4 regions of the Paenibacillus sp. FSL H8-0122 genome follow, and region 2 is predicted to be linked to each of the others. Evidence: predicted binding sites of a transcription regulator. Region 2 holds the regulator's gene; each other region holds the start of a gene.
The links. The regulator Rex, encoded in region 2, represses fermentation and respiration genes when NADH is low (regulators of the CRP and FNR family bind a similar motif). The targets are predictions, from matches to a motif close to TTGTGAAATATTTCACAA.

Region 1: a site for Rex is predicted at 2,368-2,385, ahead of qoxA (cytochrome aa3 quinol oxidase subunit II). Genes of this name have one in related genera too.
Region 3: a site for Rex is predicted at 2,190-2,207, ahead of NSS64_RS28855 (cytochrome ubiquinol oxidase subunit I). Genes of this name have one in related genera too.
Region 4: a site for Rex is predicted at 2,239-2,256, ahead of NSS64_RS27470 (phosphoketolase family protein). Genes of this name have one in related genera too.

The regions. Positions count from the first base shown of each region.
Region 1 is NZ_JBBOTB010000001.1:5,523,657-5,527,873, reverse strand. It holds gene qoxB (cytochrome aa3 quinol oxidase subunit I) at 1-1,040, opposite strand, end outside; gene qoxA (cytochrome aa3 quinol oxidase subunit II) at 1,085-2,101, opposite strand; gene NSS64_RS23845 (polysaccharide deacetylase family protein) at 2,601-3,755, shown strand; gene NSS64_RS23840 (GntR family transcriptional regulator) at 3,949-4,217, shown strand, end outside.
Region 2 is NZ_JBBOTB010000001.1:1,944,266-1,948,482, forward strand. It holds gene dinG (ATP-dependent DNA helicase DinG) at 1-1,425, shown strand, start outside; gene NSS64_RS08440 (redox-sensing transcriptional repressor Rex) at 1,582-2,232, shown strand; gene NSS64_RS08445 (amidohydrolase) at 2,222-3,523, shown strand; gene NSS64_RS08450 (cell wall elongation regulator TseB-like domain-containing protein) at 3,553-4,074, shown strand.
Region 3 is NZ_JBBOTB010000001.1:6,732,388-6,736,604, reverse strand. It holds gene cydB (cytochrome d ubiquinol oxidase subunit II) at 1-683, opposite strand, end outside; gene NSS64_RS28855 (cytochrome ubiquinol oxidase subunit I) at 687-2,075, opposite strand; gene NSS64_RS28850 (cold-shock protein) at 2,299-2,529, opposite strand; gene NSS64_RS28845 (cold-shock protein) at 2,621-2,821, opposite strand; gene NSS64_RS28840 (S1C family serine protease) at 3,215-4,217, opposite strand, start outside.
Region 4 is NZ_JBBOTB010000001.1:6,442,402-6,446,618, reverse strand. It holds gene NSS64_RS27485 (S-layer homology domain-containing protein) at 1-23, shown strand, start outside; gene NSS64_RS27480 (response regulator) at 134-1,276, shown strand; gene NSS64_RS27475 (GntR family transcriptional regulator) at 1,370-2,092, shown strand; gene NSS64_RS27470 (phosphoketolase family protein) at 2,370-4,217, shown strand, end outside.

The sequences.
Region 1 (4,217 bases), 3.6 Mb from region 2:
ATCGTTGTAATAGAGAAGAAGCTGTTGACCATGGCCCCTTGACCCATCGTATAGAAATGGTGCGCCCATACAAGGAAGGACAGGAGCGAGATGATCAGCATACTGAATACCATGGAGGTATATCCGTACAGGTTCTTCTTCGAGAAGGTGGCGATAATCTCACTGTATATCCCGAAGGCCGGCAGTATAACGATATAGACCTCCGGATGTCCCCAGACCCAGAACAGGTTGGCCCAGAGCATATCCATCCCGCCGTTGGCCATCGTGAAGAACTGGGAGCCGAAGAGGCGGTCGAACATCATCATCGCCAGCGCTACGGTAAGAACCGGGAAGGCGAAGACAATGATAACGTTGGTGATGAGTACGGACCAGGTGAACATCGGCATCTTCATCAGCGTCATGCCTGGTGCGCGCATTTTGAGAATCGTTACGATAAAGTTAACCCCGGTGATCAGCGTACCAATACCGGATATTTGCAGGGCCAGAGAGTAGTAGTTGTTCCCTACGGTCGGGCTGAATTCAAGACTCGCCAGCGGGAAGTAGGCTGACCAGCCCGCATCCGGCGAGCCGCCGATGACGAAGGAAATGTTCAGCAGCATGGCGCCCATGAAGAAGAGCCAGAAGCTGACGGCGTTCAGCCGCGGGAAGGCAACGTCCCGTGCGCCGATCTGCAGCGGAATGATTACGTTCATCAGACCGATGATAAAAGGCATGGCCATGAAGAGAATCATGATCAGACCATGGGTGGTGAAGACCTCATTGTAGTGCTGCGCATCGAGGAATTTCATTTCCGGCGCAGCCGTCTGCAGACGCATCATCATCGCATCTACACCGCCGCGGAACAGCATCAGCAGCGCCGCAAGGATGTACATGATCCCGATTTTTTTGTGGTCAACCGTGGTCAGCCATTCACGCCACAGATAGCCCCATTTCTTGAAATAGGTAAGCCCTACGAGAATCCCGATGGTTGCCAGTGCAATACTGATCATGGCTCCGTATATCAAGGGTTCGCCGTGAACCTTAAATTTGTCCAAATCCATTAGGGTAGCTCCTTTCAGTGTGTTGCATTAAGCTCTTCAGAGAGCTAGTGTCCTTCATGTGTGCTTTCATCCACAGGGGAGCTTGGCAGCGGCTGATCGACTTCCGGATCAGGCTTGCTGTCGAATTCCGTTCCGCTGGACGGCTCGGGAGACGGATGAATTTCCTTGTTATCCTGATGCTCCGGATTGCCGTTGTCCATATCCATCTCTTTGCCGCCGCCGCTCATATGATCTCCGTGATTTCCCGGAGGAGGGCTGAACTCCAGATGGGTGGAGGAATACGTTTTGCGTCCGAGGTAATCCGTGGCCAGCAGGCCTTTGAATTCTTCCTCAGTCAGCTTAGGTGCGGTTTCCTTCACTTCCTTCACCCAGTCCTCGTAACCCTTGTTACTAAGTACAAGCGCTTCGAATTCCATGTGGGCGAAGCCTTTACCGCTGAAGTTAGCATTCTTTCCGATATAAGAGCCTTCCGTATCAGCGGAGAGATGAAGCGTTGTCAGCATGTCGCTCATGGCGTACTTTTGACCGGCAAGCTGTGGAATCCAGAGACTGGTAATGGTGCCGAACGAGTACATTCTGAATTCTACCGCACGATGCACCGGCATATTCACGTAGTTGACCGTCTCGATCCCTTCCTCAGGGTAGCTGAAATGCCATTTCCAGTTGGACGAGGAAGCATAGATGACCAGAGGAGTCTGATCTTGATAGTCCGCAGCTACATTCTCCACTTCGTTAGTCGTCTTGACGGTAACAACGGACAAGAAGGCTACGATAATGATCGGGATAATGATCCAGATGGCCTCAAGTACCACATTGCCTTCTTCATGTTTAGGAATGTAGCCCTCATTACTCTTCTTCGCACGATATTTCACCAGTACAAAGATATACAGAATGTAGACAACAGCCAGAACCCCGAGCATAACAAGAATAGAGAGCACAATGGTGTCAGATAACGTCCTTGCAGACGGCCCCTTCGGGTTCAGAACAGCGATTGAGCTGCATCCCGGCAGGAGAAGGATCAGGCTTAGAAACAAAGCGTATAACGGTCCCTTTTTTTTCATATAGAACTCCTTCCTTCAATACTACTTTTCATTCGCCGTTCATTAACGGGAGTACATTGATCTGTATCTATAGTAAGAACTACTTACCCATAATGCAAAATACATATTTTGTATAAATATATAAAATAGACCTTAAAAATGGCGAACAAGTTAAATATGTGTGATCAAATTGTTACAACTCCCTAAGGGTATGATAAAGATCACTGTAGTGGCGCACTTTAGCTAATTTTAAGGTTGTTCAATTTTTGTTCAAAATTCCGATATTGTTATTAATTTTGTCACAATTATTCTGTGCCAAAAACCGCTGTTTTAACCGTGTAACGCCTGCTGTGACAGCATTCGACGAGAATTGCTTGCTTTCTGAAAATAATGGCGACCCCTCATTTATCATTGCATAAGAGTAACAAATTCTTAGCTTGCGGTTACAATCTCTCAAATTACGTTGAAAGTATATATGATAAAGTGATAGACAAATATACATAGATTGGAGACTGCTGCTGTGCGCATCAAGAAAATTCTGCTTTTATTCATGTCTTTATTCCTAATTATGGGGCTTGTGCAGGTCCCGGCTGACGCTAAAGGTGATAGCACTATTCTTAAACTCGGAGTCAACGATAAATTAAGCAAGGTTGAAGCTGTATCCGTAAAAGGCACCTATTATGTACCGCTGCGCGCGCTTGCGGATGAGCTGAAATGGACCCTTACCGGCCTGACGGACGGGATTCACGTAGCCGGCGGGACAGGTTCGCTGACCCTGCTGAGCAAGGACGGAGGTGCGGTGCTGAAGGATGGGACTGCCGTGCCTATGAGCACTTTCGTACAGGACGGCAAACTCATGGCTCCGCTGAAGCTCAGCGGGTACCTCGGGTATAGCATTTCCTATGCGGGAGATAAATATTTACTTCGTGTGAAGGACGGCTCGGCGCAGCTTACCGATGCAGCCTTCACCGATAAATATGCTGCAGAGCTGAAGCCTAAGGCTCCAGTGGCTCCGGTAACTCCAGTCACTCCGGTTCAGCCCACGGAGCCGGGCAAGCCTGGCCGGACCGTGTATCTGACCTTTGACGACGGCCCGTCAGCCACGACTGGCGACCTGCTGGACATCCTGCGTAAATATGACGTACAGGCAACCTTCTTCATGCTGGGGAACAACATGAACCAGCACCCCGCCCAGGTGAAGCGGACGGCGAAGGAAGGCCATGGCTTAGCGCTGCACGGCGTAACCCACCGCCAGGAGAAGTTCTATGCCTCCCCTTCAGCGGCGCTTGCCGAGATGTCAGGGGCCAATGCGACGCTGAAGAAGCTGACGGGAACCAGCACCACCTTGATCCGTACGCCTTACGGAAGTAAGCCCTATTTCACCAAGTCCTTCCGCGATAAAGTCCTGACTCAGGGCTATCATCTCTGGGACTGGAACGTGGATTCCTATGACTGGAAATACAAACAGAACAGCGACAGAATCTATAACACCGTGATGGATCAGGTGAATAAGCTGAAGGCGTCCAAGACCAATCCGGTGATTCTGATGCATGACCAGAAGGCTACACTCAAGGTGCTGCCGCGTATTCTGGAGAAGCTGAAGAAGGAAGGCTATACCTTCAAGCTCATTACGAAGGATATGGAGCCGCTCAATTTCTGGAAGGATAAACGCTGATTACTGCTTATAGCAACAGCAAAGAGCAAGCCCGGGAGACAATCTGTTCCCGCAGGCTTGCTCTTTTTTTGCGCTGAAACTAGACAAAGTAAAAGTTAATGATTGACATCATTCCTCAACTGTATTAATAATAGTAGTACAGTTAATACACTATGATACAGCAGCCGGAGTATCAGATGAAAGGAGGACTGTCATGTTCGAGTTGGATGTACGCAGCCGCAAGCCGATCTATGAGCAGCTGACCGACAAGGTGAAGGAGTTGATTATGCATGGTATTCTGCGGGCGGATGAACAGCTGCCTTCGGTGCGGGCGTTATCCTCGCAGCTTACCCTGAATCCCAATACGATCCAGAAGGCCTATAGGGAACTGGAGCGTGAGGGGTATATCTATTCACTGCAGGGCAAGGGCAACTTCGTAGCCGAGTTGCAGCAGGGCCAGAGTGAGCGCAAACGGGCAGAGCT
Region 2 (4,217 bases):
AAGCATCTTGGCATGCAGATGAAATATTTCACATTCGCCCATACCCTCACCCGTCTCTATAAGGATAGCCGGAGCGGGCAGCTGCCTGCCCTCCGCCAGAGTCTGCAGTCTTCGGGCAGTGAGCAGGCTTCCGAATGGAGCGGCGTGATCGACCGGATCTATCCAGATCTGCTGACGGTGAAGGAGTCCTGGGATGCGCTTAGTGACCGGCTCTTCAGCCTGCTGCCCGAGCGCAGCGATGCCGGGGCCGGTGAAGCAGGCCAGCTGGTGGCACGCCTGCAGCCGGGCAAGAAGCCGAAGGATTGGGAGGAGCTGGCTGCCCTTGAGAATACACTGAACCTCAGTCTGAGCGATATCATCCGCAAGGGCGACAAAATGCTCAGTGAGATGCGTGACACGGACAGCCAATCCTCCTCAGACAGCCTTGTGACCGATATCGGCGGGTTATTCAAAGATCTGGCATCCATTAGAGAGCAGATCCGCTTCTTCATGAGCCTGAATGATGAGAATATCGTGTATTGGCTGGAGGGAAGCGGTAATTATAAGGGTAAGTCGCTGCAAATGTATGCTGTTCCCGTAGATGTCAGCACCCAGCTTAGGGAGCTGTTCTTCGATAAGAAGAAGAGCATTATCCTGACCTCGGCCACCTTATCCGTGGATAAATCCTTCCAGTTCATGATCGATAACCTGGGTCTTGGCGAGGCTGCCGAGCAGCGGCGTCTGATGACTGCACTGCTTCCATCACCATTCAAGTATCGTGAGCAGGCGCTCCTGGTCATTCCCCGGGACTTCCCGAGCGTCAAGGGAAGTATAGGGGATGCCCGCTTTGTGGACACCCTCGTGCACTCCCTTGCCGAGACAGCTGTAACAACACGGGGGCGGATGCTGGTGCTGTTCACCTCCTACAAGATGTTGCGCCAGGTCTATGAGCCGCTGAAGGAGGCGCTTGCCTCACAGGATATTGCGGTGCTGGGACAAGGCGTGGAAGGCGGCAGCCGGAGCAAGCTGATCCGCCGCTTCCAGGATAGCCCGGCTTCGGTCTTGCTGGGTACCAGCAGCTTCTGGGAAGGGGTGGATATCCCGGGAGAAGCATTGACCTGCCTGGCGATTGTCAGACTGCCGTTCCAGCCGCCGAATCACCCGCTGGCAGAAGCGAAGTCGGAGCTGCTTCAGGCACAGAAGAAGAATCCGTTCATGAAGCTGTCCGTGCCGCAGGCCGTCATCCGCTTCAAGCAGGGCTTCGGGCGGCTGGTCCGCACGGCGCAGGACCGGGGCATCGTAATTGTGTACGATACCAGAGTCATTGAATCGCATTACGGAAAGTACTTCCTGTACTCGCTCCCCGGTCCCAAGATGGAGCATATGCTCACCGAGCAGATGGTCCCGAGAATTGCCGAATGGCTGGATGACGGCGGGGTTTCCTAATTCATCTGCTATTGCTATTATTAATAAGTCATGATTAACCTGAAGATCCGTTCCCGCCTGCCCTGCCACTCCGGCAGGCGGCGGGGCACGGTTGCTATAATCGGCATTACATGAAGCGAATTTGTGATGTTACATCAACTTGAAGGAGGAGAATACATGAAATCGGATAAAATATCGGAGGCCGTCGTGCGCAGGCTCCCAGTGTACCTGCGTTTCCTGAACGATCTCCAAAAACGTGAAATCTCCACAGTCTCTTCTCAGGAGCTGGGCCAGAAGCTTGATCTGAATCCCGCCCAGATCCGCAAGGATTTGGCTTATTTCGGTGATTTTGGCAGAAAAGGCATCGGCTATGATGTATCTTATCTGATTGAGAAGATCCGCCATATCCTGAAGCTTGACCAGCAAATTAATGTTGCACTGGTTGGAGCCGGTAATCTCGGTCATGCCTTGTCTAACTACAACGCTTACTTAAAGGATACGATGAAGATTACTGCCATCTTCGATGCCTATCCGCCGAAGGTAGGCCAGCAGATCAACTCGCTGGTTGTGCAGCCGATGGAGGAGCTAAGCAGTACAATCCGCTCGCAGGGCATCCGGATCGGGATTATTACCGTGCCCGACAGCGAAGCCCAGAACGTAGCTGATATTCTTGTCGATTCCGGTATCGAGGCGATTCTGAACTTTGCACCGGTTATTCTCAAGACGCCTGCCAATATCCGGATTCATGCCGCAGATTTCACCACAGATCTGCAGAGCTTGGCTTATTATTTGCATGATGGAAAGGATGAGGCTGAAGATGAGCAGTAAGATCACGATAATCAAGAATGGGCACTTCCTGGTTCCGGGCAGTGACAAGCCGGTTCTGAGCGGGTACATGACCCTGGAGAATGATTTGATTACTTACATAGGTGAAGCTGAGCCGGCAGTGGAGGATGGCGCACAGGTCGTAGACGGCAGCCGTCTGCTGTTCATGCCTGGTCTGGTCAATACCCATGGTCATACTGCAATGTCACTGCTGCGCGGATACGGCGACGATATGGTGCTTCAGTCTTGGCTGCAGGAGAAGATGTGGCCGATGGAAGAGAAATTCACTGGTGATGATGTATATTGGGGAACCTCGTTGTCCGTGCTGGAGATGCTGAAGGGCGGCACAACCACCTTCCTCGATATGTATGATCATATGGACCGGGTAGCGGAAGTGACCGAGCAGTCCGGTATTCGTGCGGTGTTGATGCGCGGCGTAATTGGGCTATGCCCGGAAGAGGTACAGCAATCCAAGCTCGCTGAGGCGATTGCTTTTGCCCGTAACTGGCACGGCAAGGCTGATGGCAGAATTACGACCATGCTCTCGCCGCACGCCCCGTACACCTGTCCTCCAGAGTTTTTCATGAAGTTTGTGCAGGCTGCCCATGATCTGGACTTGCCAATGCACACCCATATGTCCGAGACGCGCCATGAAGTGGAGCAGAACGTGGCCGACTATGGCCTGCGTCCGGTCGCACATCTGGAGAAGCTCGGGATGTTCACCCGTCCTTCGCTCATTGCCCACGGGGTTCATCTGAACGATGAAGAGATCGGGATTCTGGCCCGCCATAACGTTGGCGTGTCGCATAACCCCGGCAGTAACCTGAAGCTGGCCAGCGGGGTTGCGCGTGTTCCTGAACTGCTGAGAGCCGGGATTAAGGTCTCCCTGGGTACAGACGGCGCGGCAAGCAACAATAATCTGGATATGTTCGAAGAGATGAGGCTGGCGGCTCTGATTCACAAGGGCGTAAGCGGTGATCCCACAGCGGTACCGGCTCCTGAGGCGCTTCTGATGGCTACGGAGTATGGGGCGCAGTCTATTTTCCTAAGCGGGGTAGGCCGGCTTGCCGCAGGAATGAAGGCCGACTTCATCGCACTTGATATTGACCAGCCGCATCTGCTGCCGCATACCGATCTGCTCTCCCATGCCGTATATTCGGCAAGTGCCAAGGATGTGGAGCATGTATGGGTGAACGGCCGGCAGGTTGTGAAGCATGGACAATGCCTGACACTTGATGAGGAAGCCATCCGCCGCAAAGCACAGGAGACGTTCGAGAGCCTGCTTAAACGGTAATTCAGGGAAACGGGAAAGGAAGCAGCGTGGTGAAGAAGAAGAGGAGAAGATGGATCTGGCTGGGGATTACCGTGGTGCTGCTCCTTCTGTTCGGACTAAGCCAGTTCTATGCCTACATTATGAAGGACCAGTGGAACGAGCGGAGTGAGGCCAAGGAGCTGGCCCGGGCGCGTGCCGGACTAACAGAGGTTACCAAGGCCCAGAAATCTGTCTGGAATGAGAATGAGATCTACTGGGTGCTGACCGGTAAAAATGAAGCAGGGACCGATCTGATGGTGTGGGTCCGTTTCACCTTGGAGGGCAAGCCTGCCGGAGGCGACAACGACCTGTATGCAGAGGAACTGAGCAATGGCACCTCAGAAGAGAAAATGCGTGGAATCATAGCCGCTCAGCTGCCGGACATTACGATTGAACGGCTGCTGCCCGGTGTATACAACGGGGAATATGCCTGGCAGCTATTTTACAAAAAAGACGGGCGATTCTATTACAGCTTCTACCGCTTCAAGGATGGCAGCGCCATCGGTGAGGGGTACAGTCTGCCGAACCGTTAAGCTAAGCGCTCAGCGGAAGAATACATGCGGGGGAACAGTTTATCTGTTCTCCCGTTTTTTTAACAGATAAATTTATATGTTTTGGGGTCCCCGCAAAGTACCTGAGTCAACACCTACGCTAAAGCCCCACTTTGTGGGGTTAT
Region 3 (4,217 bases), 4.8 Mb from region 2:
AGCAGCGTTCCGCGTTTATCGAAGATATCCGTCATAGTATATGTCATCACAACGAAGGCTACCAAGAGCGCCGCCAGTGGAATCAGCAGCTTCTGGGCCAGCTTACGCGCCCGTTCCTGCAGATCTCCAAGCGTGCGGAGCGTAGTGAACATCAGCCCGTGTACCAGACACAGCAGGACAACCGTAATTCCTGCAACCACCGTATACGCATTGACGATATCGAAGAATCCGGCATACATCTGCATATCCTTGTCGATCGGCAAACCCTTGATGAAGCTGGCGAATACCACGGCGAGCAGGAACGGCGGCAGGAAGCTGCCGAAGAAGATACAGACATCCCATGTTTTCTGCCAAGCCTTGGAATCGCGCTTGCCTCTGAATTCGAAGGCGACACCACGGGCGATCAACGCCAGGAGAGCAAATACAAACGGAATATAGAAGCCGCTGAACAGCGTAGCATACCAATGCGGGAAGGCCGCGAACATTGCACCGGCACCCGTAATCAGCCATACTTCATTCGCATCCCAGAACGGCCCGATCGAATTGATCAGTATCCGTCGCTCCGTATCATTCTTAGCCAGAATCTGCGTCTCCATCCCTACACCGAAGTCGAAGCCTTCCAGGAAGAAGAACCCGACGAACAGCACCGCAATCAGCAGAAACCATAATTCATTAAGTGACATGGGTTAGCCCTCCTTGTTATACGGATCGTGGGATTCACCGTGTTCGTTATCCATAGCATAAGGACCTTTTTTGATCACTTTGACGAACAGGCCGACCAGCACTGCACCCAATATGGCATAGATCGCAGTAAAAGAAATCACCGAGAACAGCACCTGTCCGCTCGTAATATTAGGTGATACACTGTCTTCTGTAGTCATAAGTCCGAATACAGTCCATGGCTGACGCCCGATCTCTGTCATAATCCAGCCGGCCGTGTTGGCAATCGGCGGAAGCAGCAGTCCCCAGAACATGAAGCGCATGAACCAGGTATTGGGTCTGTCCATCTTTTTACGCCACATGAGGTAGATAGCATATACCCCGAACAGCATCATCAGCGTGCCGGCAGCAACCATGATCCGGAAGCTCCAGAAGGTTGTTTTGACCGGCGGAATATAATCTCCTGGTCCGTAGGCTACTTCATACTCCTTCTGCAGCTCCAGCATCCCCTTCACATCACCGGAGAATTTACTGTAGGACAGAAAGCTCAGCAGATACGGAACCTGAACTTCATTGCTGTTGGTCTGGTTCTTCACATCGATATTGGCAAATACCGTCCAAGGTGCCGGGTCGCCGCTCTCACCCCACAGCGCTTCGGATGCAGCCATCTTCATTGGCTGTGTCTCTACCAGATATTGAGCCTGTGCATGTCCTGCAACCGCAACGCCGAAGGAAGAGATAACCCCTACAATGGCTGCAATCTCGAATGATTTCCGGAAAAAAGCAACGTCCTGCTTCTTAAGCAATTTGTAAGCACTGATCCCTGTTACCAGGAAGGCGCCTGTAGCGTAGGCGGCAAGCACTGTATGCGGAAATTCGACCAGCAGCTGGCCATTTGTAATCAGTGCGAAGATGTCATTCATCTCAGCCCGGCCATTGCTAATCTGGAAGCCGACCGGATGCTGCATGAACGAGTTAGCCAGCAGAATCCAGAATGCCGACAGCATCGTTCCGAAGGCAACCAGCCAGATGGATAACAGATGAATCCGCTTGGATACCTTATCCCAGCCGAAGATCCAGATTCCGATGAACGTGGACTCCAGGAAGAAGGCCAACAAGGCTTCAATCGCAAGCGGAGCCCCGAACACATCACCGACGAAGCGCGAATAATCCGACCAGTTCATCCCGAACTGGAACTCCTGCAAGATCCCTGTTACTACACCTACTGCGAAGTTAATCAGGAATAGCTTCCCCCAGAATTGCGCCATTCTTTTGTACTCTTCATTGCCCTTTCTTACGTACATGGTCTCCATAATGGCAATTATGAGCGCAAGTCCGATCGATACTGGCACAAAGAAATAATGAAAAATTGTCGTCGACGCAAATTGTATACGCGACAGCAGTACTGTATCCATATTTCTCCCCTTCCTTCTCCCCATTTCGTTATGTCTATTTTGTCAAATTTCTATCACTCAAAGTGTGATAATTATCACATTATACGCCCCGTTTAGGCATAAAAAACAATAAATTTGTGACAAATATCACAATTTTGCATTTAAAAGCAAAAAAAATAAGACGGTTTCACCGTCTTGAAGGTGCCCTGCATATATAGTTGTCTTGACTCATAAAGGTATTGGTCTAGGTAATGGAAATACCTTTCTTAAGCGATTTGAGATCGCCATTTGAATTAAGCAATTGCGGCAGCATCTTCATGCTACGAACCATTGGGGAATGACAGAGACGGCAGGAAGGCGCATGTTCAAATGCGAAATTATCCCTCATCCATCCATTGCAATCCTCATTGGTACAGGCCCAAATTGCGGTATTTTCTTCCGGTACTTCCTCCAAAGGCTTTTTCCGGTAGTTCATTGCCGTTCCTCCCTTCCTTTATGTTGCAAGCAAGTAATGATAAAAAAAGACCGTCCCAACTTTCACAAGCGGGGACGGTACCTTCTATTAATTACAGTTTTACAACGTTTTCGGCTTGTGGTCCGCGGTTGCCTTGAACAACGTTGAATTCAACGCGTTGGCCTTCGTCCAAAGTTTTGAAGCCGTCGCCAGTGATTGCGCTGAAGTGAACGAATACGTCGCTTCCGCCTTCAACTTCGATGAAACCGAATCCTTTTTCTGCGTTGAACCATTTAACTGTACCTGTTTGCATGTGTGTTACCTCCACAAATTTAAATTAATATGTTCTTTTTATCTTCAGACAAAGAAAAAATTCACACATTGAGAAAGGTTGTAGCTTTGGTTGACAGCCCTTTTCAATGCGAGAATAAGGTATCAATGTAAGAATAATTTCATGTTACCACACCTTAATAACAAAGGCAAGCTGTTCTATCCTAATTCCTCCGTTTTTTCCCTTATAAGGACTACTTCCCAATGTAAGGGCTACCAGTCATATTAAATTGTAATATTTATACCCAATGCTACCAATTACCCCATTTATTTATTCTTGAAACAGCCCCGCCCTCTTCTTTTTTCCTGAAAAGGACGGCTTGAACTGTTTCCGTAATCGTGACTGCCTCATTATTATATACGGCCATTTCCAATTTTATTCCTCTGGCTTCTCAAGAAGCTGGACCGTGGTCTGCTTCACTTCACCATTGCGGTAAAAGGTAATCTTCAGCTTATCGCCGATCTTGGTATGATCGTACAGATATTTGCGCAGCGACAGGGTGGAGGTAATCGGCTTATCGTTGAACTTCGTAATTACATCGTTAAGCTGCAGACCCGCATCCTTCGCCGGTCCCACCGCATCCAGAACTACAACCCCATCGGTTACTACAGACGGAAGATTAAGCTCCTTGCGCTGGTCGTCGGCCAGCGGCACATACGGATTATTCAGATCCACTGAATAGACGCCCAGATATGACCGGGCTATCCGGCCTTTGGAGGTAAGCTCATTGGCTGTATCCACCACATGATTGGCGGGAATCGCAAAGCCCAGTCCCTCTACCCCCGTATCGGAGATCTTCATCGTATTGATACCAATCACCTTGCCGTCCAGATCCACTAGCGCGCCCCCGCTGTTGCCCTCGTTAATGGCCGCATCCGTCTGGATTACTTCCTGCTCCCAATCGTACACGCCGTCCTGGTTCAGTGACACCGGTATCGTCCGCTCTGTGTAGCTGACAATGCCGGAAGTCAGTGTATCTCCAAGCCCCAGCGGGTTGCCGATGGCAATGACAGTCTCACCCAGACGCAGCTTGGAGGAATCCCCGATCTCAGCAATCCGGTCGATTCCCTTGCCGTCAATGGAGAGCACAGCAATATCGCTCACCTTGTCGGCGCCTACCAGCTCCGCCTTGTGTGTCACGCCGTCTACTGTAACCACTTCCAGCTTGCCGGCACCCTCAATGACATGATTATTCGTGATGATAAATGCCTTATTATCATCCTTCTTATAGATAACTCCCGAGCCTAGCGCAGACTCATCGAGAATATTAAGTTCCTTATTGTCTTGTTTATGATTAATGATGCTCACTACCGCAGGGCGGATATGTGCAGCAGCCTGAATAATCCGGTCATACGGATCTGCGCTGCTCGCAGCCACC
Region 4 (4,217 bases), 4.5 Mb from region 2:
AGGAACAACGGGTTACAGAATAAATGGATAGGGGTTGGAGGAGAGATCATTTCTCCTCCAGCCCCTAAATCATTAAATTTGAAGTATAATGGTTATAAAACCGTACCGATTTCCAGTTGCGAAGGAGATCCGAATGAAAGCAATCCTGATTGACGATGAAGAATTGGCACTAAAGGCTTTGGAACGCCAATTGCATGCACTTGGGTGTTTCGAGATTATCGGCAAATATACCGATCCGCTGCAAGGGCAGCAAAAGGTAGAGGAGACCGAGACCGATATTGTGTTTCTCGATATTCATTTACCGGAGCTGAGCGGGATTGAGCTGGCGGAAAGGCTGCTTGAACAGAGACCCGATCTGCAGGTTGTATTCGTAACGGCATATGATAAGTATGCGATCAAGGCTTTTGAGCTGAATGCCCTGGATTATTTGCTTAAGCCGATTCATACGGACCGTCTGAAGCTTACAGTTCGGAGATTGAATGCTCAGCAGAAGCCTGGCCTGGTAGCCCGGGCAGCGTCAGCGCAGACAAGCTGGAGAATGCTGATGCTCGATGCCTTCCGGATCTACGAAGGGAGCCAGGAGCTTCCGTCACTGCAATGGAGAACGGCGAAGGCGCAGGAAATCTTCTTTTACCTGCTGCATCATCGCGGCAAAGTGGTCAGTAAAGCCACCCTTATTGAATTGCTGTGGGCTGATTTTGATCCGAACAGGGCCTATCCGCAGTTATATACAGCTGTGTATCATATCCGCAAGATGCTGGAGCCCTTCAGCAGAGAACGGATTCTCCTGCAAAATACGGCGGACGGCTATCTGCTCAAGCTGAATGGCATCTGCCTGGACGTTGATGAGTTTGACCGCTTTATCCAAGCGGGGTTAGAGCTCTCGAATGACACCCTGCCCGAATACGAACGAATCCTGAAGCTGTTCAAGAGCGAATATCTGGAGGGGTACGATTATGTGTGGGCGGAGCTTGAACGGCAGAGATTCCAGCTGCAGTGGATTCGGCTGAAGCTGAATCTGGTCCGCTGGTATATGGGGAATGCAGAATATGAACAGGCCTTCAAGCATATTGAACAGGTCTGCACCCGCTATCCGTTAGAGGAGCAAGCGCAATTATTGTACATGCAAATATCGGATAGAATGGGCTTTCATTTTCTGGTGCAAAGACAGTATGTATTGCTGGAAACGGTCATGGAAGCAGAGGTTGCGGAGAAACCGAGCCGGGAGATTGTCAAATGGTATAGGGATTGGGACAACAAGCGTCAGAAAGGGTGAATCCGTGGATTCATCCTTTTTGCCCTATCTAAATTATGATATATTTAATCTTGAATGAACTTGTTCTGCAAAGACCCGACGAAGGAGCCCCCCATGACCCAATTTGTCTACAAGCAGATTATTGCTGACCTCAAAACGAAGATCTTTGCCGGGCAGTACGCCGATATGAAGCTGCCGGATGAGCGCAGTCTCAGCGAGGCGTATCAGGTTAGCCGCAGTACCATTAAGCGTGCGCTGATGAAGATGGAGAGCTCGGGCATTATTTTCAAGAAACGCGGCTCCGGCACCTTCATCAATCCGTTATACATCAAGAACGATTCGATCTTCAATTACGAGGGCTCTAATCTGGGGGTGTCGGATAACTTCCAGATGCACGGCAAGAAGCCGGAGATCAAGGTGCTGAGCTTCGAGGTCATCCGGCCCACGCAGGAGCTTCAGCGGGATTTGTTCCTGTTGCCCCATGATTTCGTGTATAAGATCGTGCGTCTGCGCCTGTTCGAAGGTGCGCCGTTCATGATTGAGACGGGATATATTCCGATCAAAATTGTGCAAAATCTCGACCAGACGATTATCGAGGGGTCGATTTTTCATTATCTGGAGGAATCGCGCAATCTGGCGGTGACCAAATCCTTTTTGTCTATTTTTGCCGAGCCTTCGCTGCCGAATGACCAGGAGTTGCTCCATCTGAAGGAGAATGAACCCGTAGGAATTATGGAGGGGATCTTCTTCCTGGATAACGGCACGCCGTTCGAATTCTCGCATATGCGCTTCCATTATGAGTATCTGAAGTTTAACACGTTCGTATCTGTGCATTGAGGATGGACGGTGTAAATAGCATAATTTAGGTATAGCAGGCCGGGAGGAGTCCCGGTCTTTTTTTGGTGATTTTTTATATAACAAATTAAACCATAATTATAAAAATAAACATCTTTTTGTGCGTGGTTAGCAGAGAATTTCATACTATGTTCAAAATTTCACAATATTGGACCGTATTAATTTCTAAAAAGATTGAATTTCTGAAATGCCGATGTATGATGTAACTGTAGAAGTGATACATTCAATTTACAAAGAAAAAGATTAGGGAGTGGAAGACATGGGATTAACAATCGAACAGGTGGATTATTCCTCGAAAACGTATCTGGCAAAGCTTGATGCTTACTGGCGTGCAACGAACTACATCTCCGTAGGCCAGCTTTATTTGAAGGATAATCCGTTGTTAAGAGAACCGCTGAAGGATGCAGACGTCAAAGTGAAGCCGATCGGACACTGGGGGACCATCCCTGGGCAGAACTTTATCTATGCGCACCTGAACCGTGTAATCACTAAATATGATCTCAACATGTTCTATATTGAAGGCCCGGGCCATGGCGGTCAGGTGATGGTGTCGAACTCTTATCTGGACGGAAGCTACACCGAAATCTATCCGCAGATCACCCAAGACATCCCTGGTCTGAAAAAGCTGTTCAAGCAGTTCTCCTTCCCTGGCGGTGTTGCCTCCCATGCGGCTCCTGAAACACCCGGATCGATTCATGAAGGCGGCGAGCTGGGTTACTCCCTGTCGCACAGCGTGGGTTCGATTCTGGATAACCCGGATCTGATCTCCGCAGTAGTTGTAGGTGACGGTGAAGCAGAGACTGGCCCGCTGGCCGCTTCCTGGCTGTCCAACCGGTTCATCAACCCGATTACAGACGGTGCGGTATTACCGATTCTGCACTTGAACGGCTTCAAGATCAGTAACCCGACCATCCTCTCCCGGATGAGCAGAGAAGAATTAACCGCCTATTTTGCCGGAAACGGCTGGGAAGCATTCTTCGTGGAAGGTGAGAATCCTGATCTGATGCACCCGGAAATGGCGAAGGTGCTGGATACGATCGTAGAGAGAATTGCCGCCATTCAGAAGAATGCCCGTGAAAATAACGATACTGCCCGTCCGGTATGGCCGATGCTGGTCTTCCGCTCCCCTAAAGGCTGGACCGGTCCGAAATCGTGGGATGGCGTGCCGAACGAAGGCTCTTTCCGTGCACACCAGGTACCGATTCCTGTGGATCAGAAAAACATGAAGCATGCTCCGGCGCTGCTGGAATGGCTGAACAGCTACAGACCTGAAGAATTGTTCGATGCGAACGGCCGTCTGAACGCGGATCTGGCCGAAATTCTGCCAACCGGCGACAGACGTATGGGGATGAACCCGGTAACGAATGCCGGTAAGCTGATCAAAGACCTGCACAAGCCGAATTTCCGCAACTACACCTTGGATAATTCTGTTCCGGGTCAAGTGATTGCGCAGGATATGGCCGTGCTGGGGAAATACCTGAAAGAGGTTGTTACGCTCAACGAAGAGAACCGCAACTTCCGGATCTTTGGACCGGATGAGACCATGTCCAACCGTCTGGGACCTGTATTCGAAGTGACCAAGCGCCAATGGATGGACGCCATTCAGGAACCGCAGGATGAATTCCTCGCTCCGTATGGCCGTGTCATTGACTCCCAGTTATCAGAGCATCAGGCAGAGGGGATTCTGGAAGGGTACGTACTGACCGGCCGCCACGGATTCTTCGCCAGCTATGAAGCGTTCCTGCGCGTGGTCGATTCGATGATCACCCAGCACTTCAAGTGGCTGCGCAAGGCGACAGATCAGACCTGGAGAGAAGATATTCCATCCCTGAACGTCATCGCTACATCGACCGTGTTCCAGCAAGACCATAACGGTTATACCCACCAAGATCCGGGTCTGCTCGGCCATCTGGCTGACAAGAAGCCTGAATTCATCCGTGAGTATCTGCCGTCCGATGCGAACAGCCTGCTGGCTGTATTCGACACGATCCTGAATGACCGTCAGAAGATCAACCTGATCGTATCCTCCAAGCATCCGCGTCCGCAGTGGTTCTCGGCCGATGAAGCTCAGGAGCTGGTAACTAAAGGACTCAAAATCATTGACTGG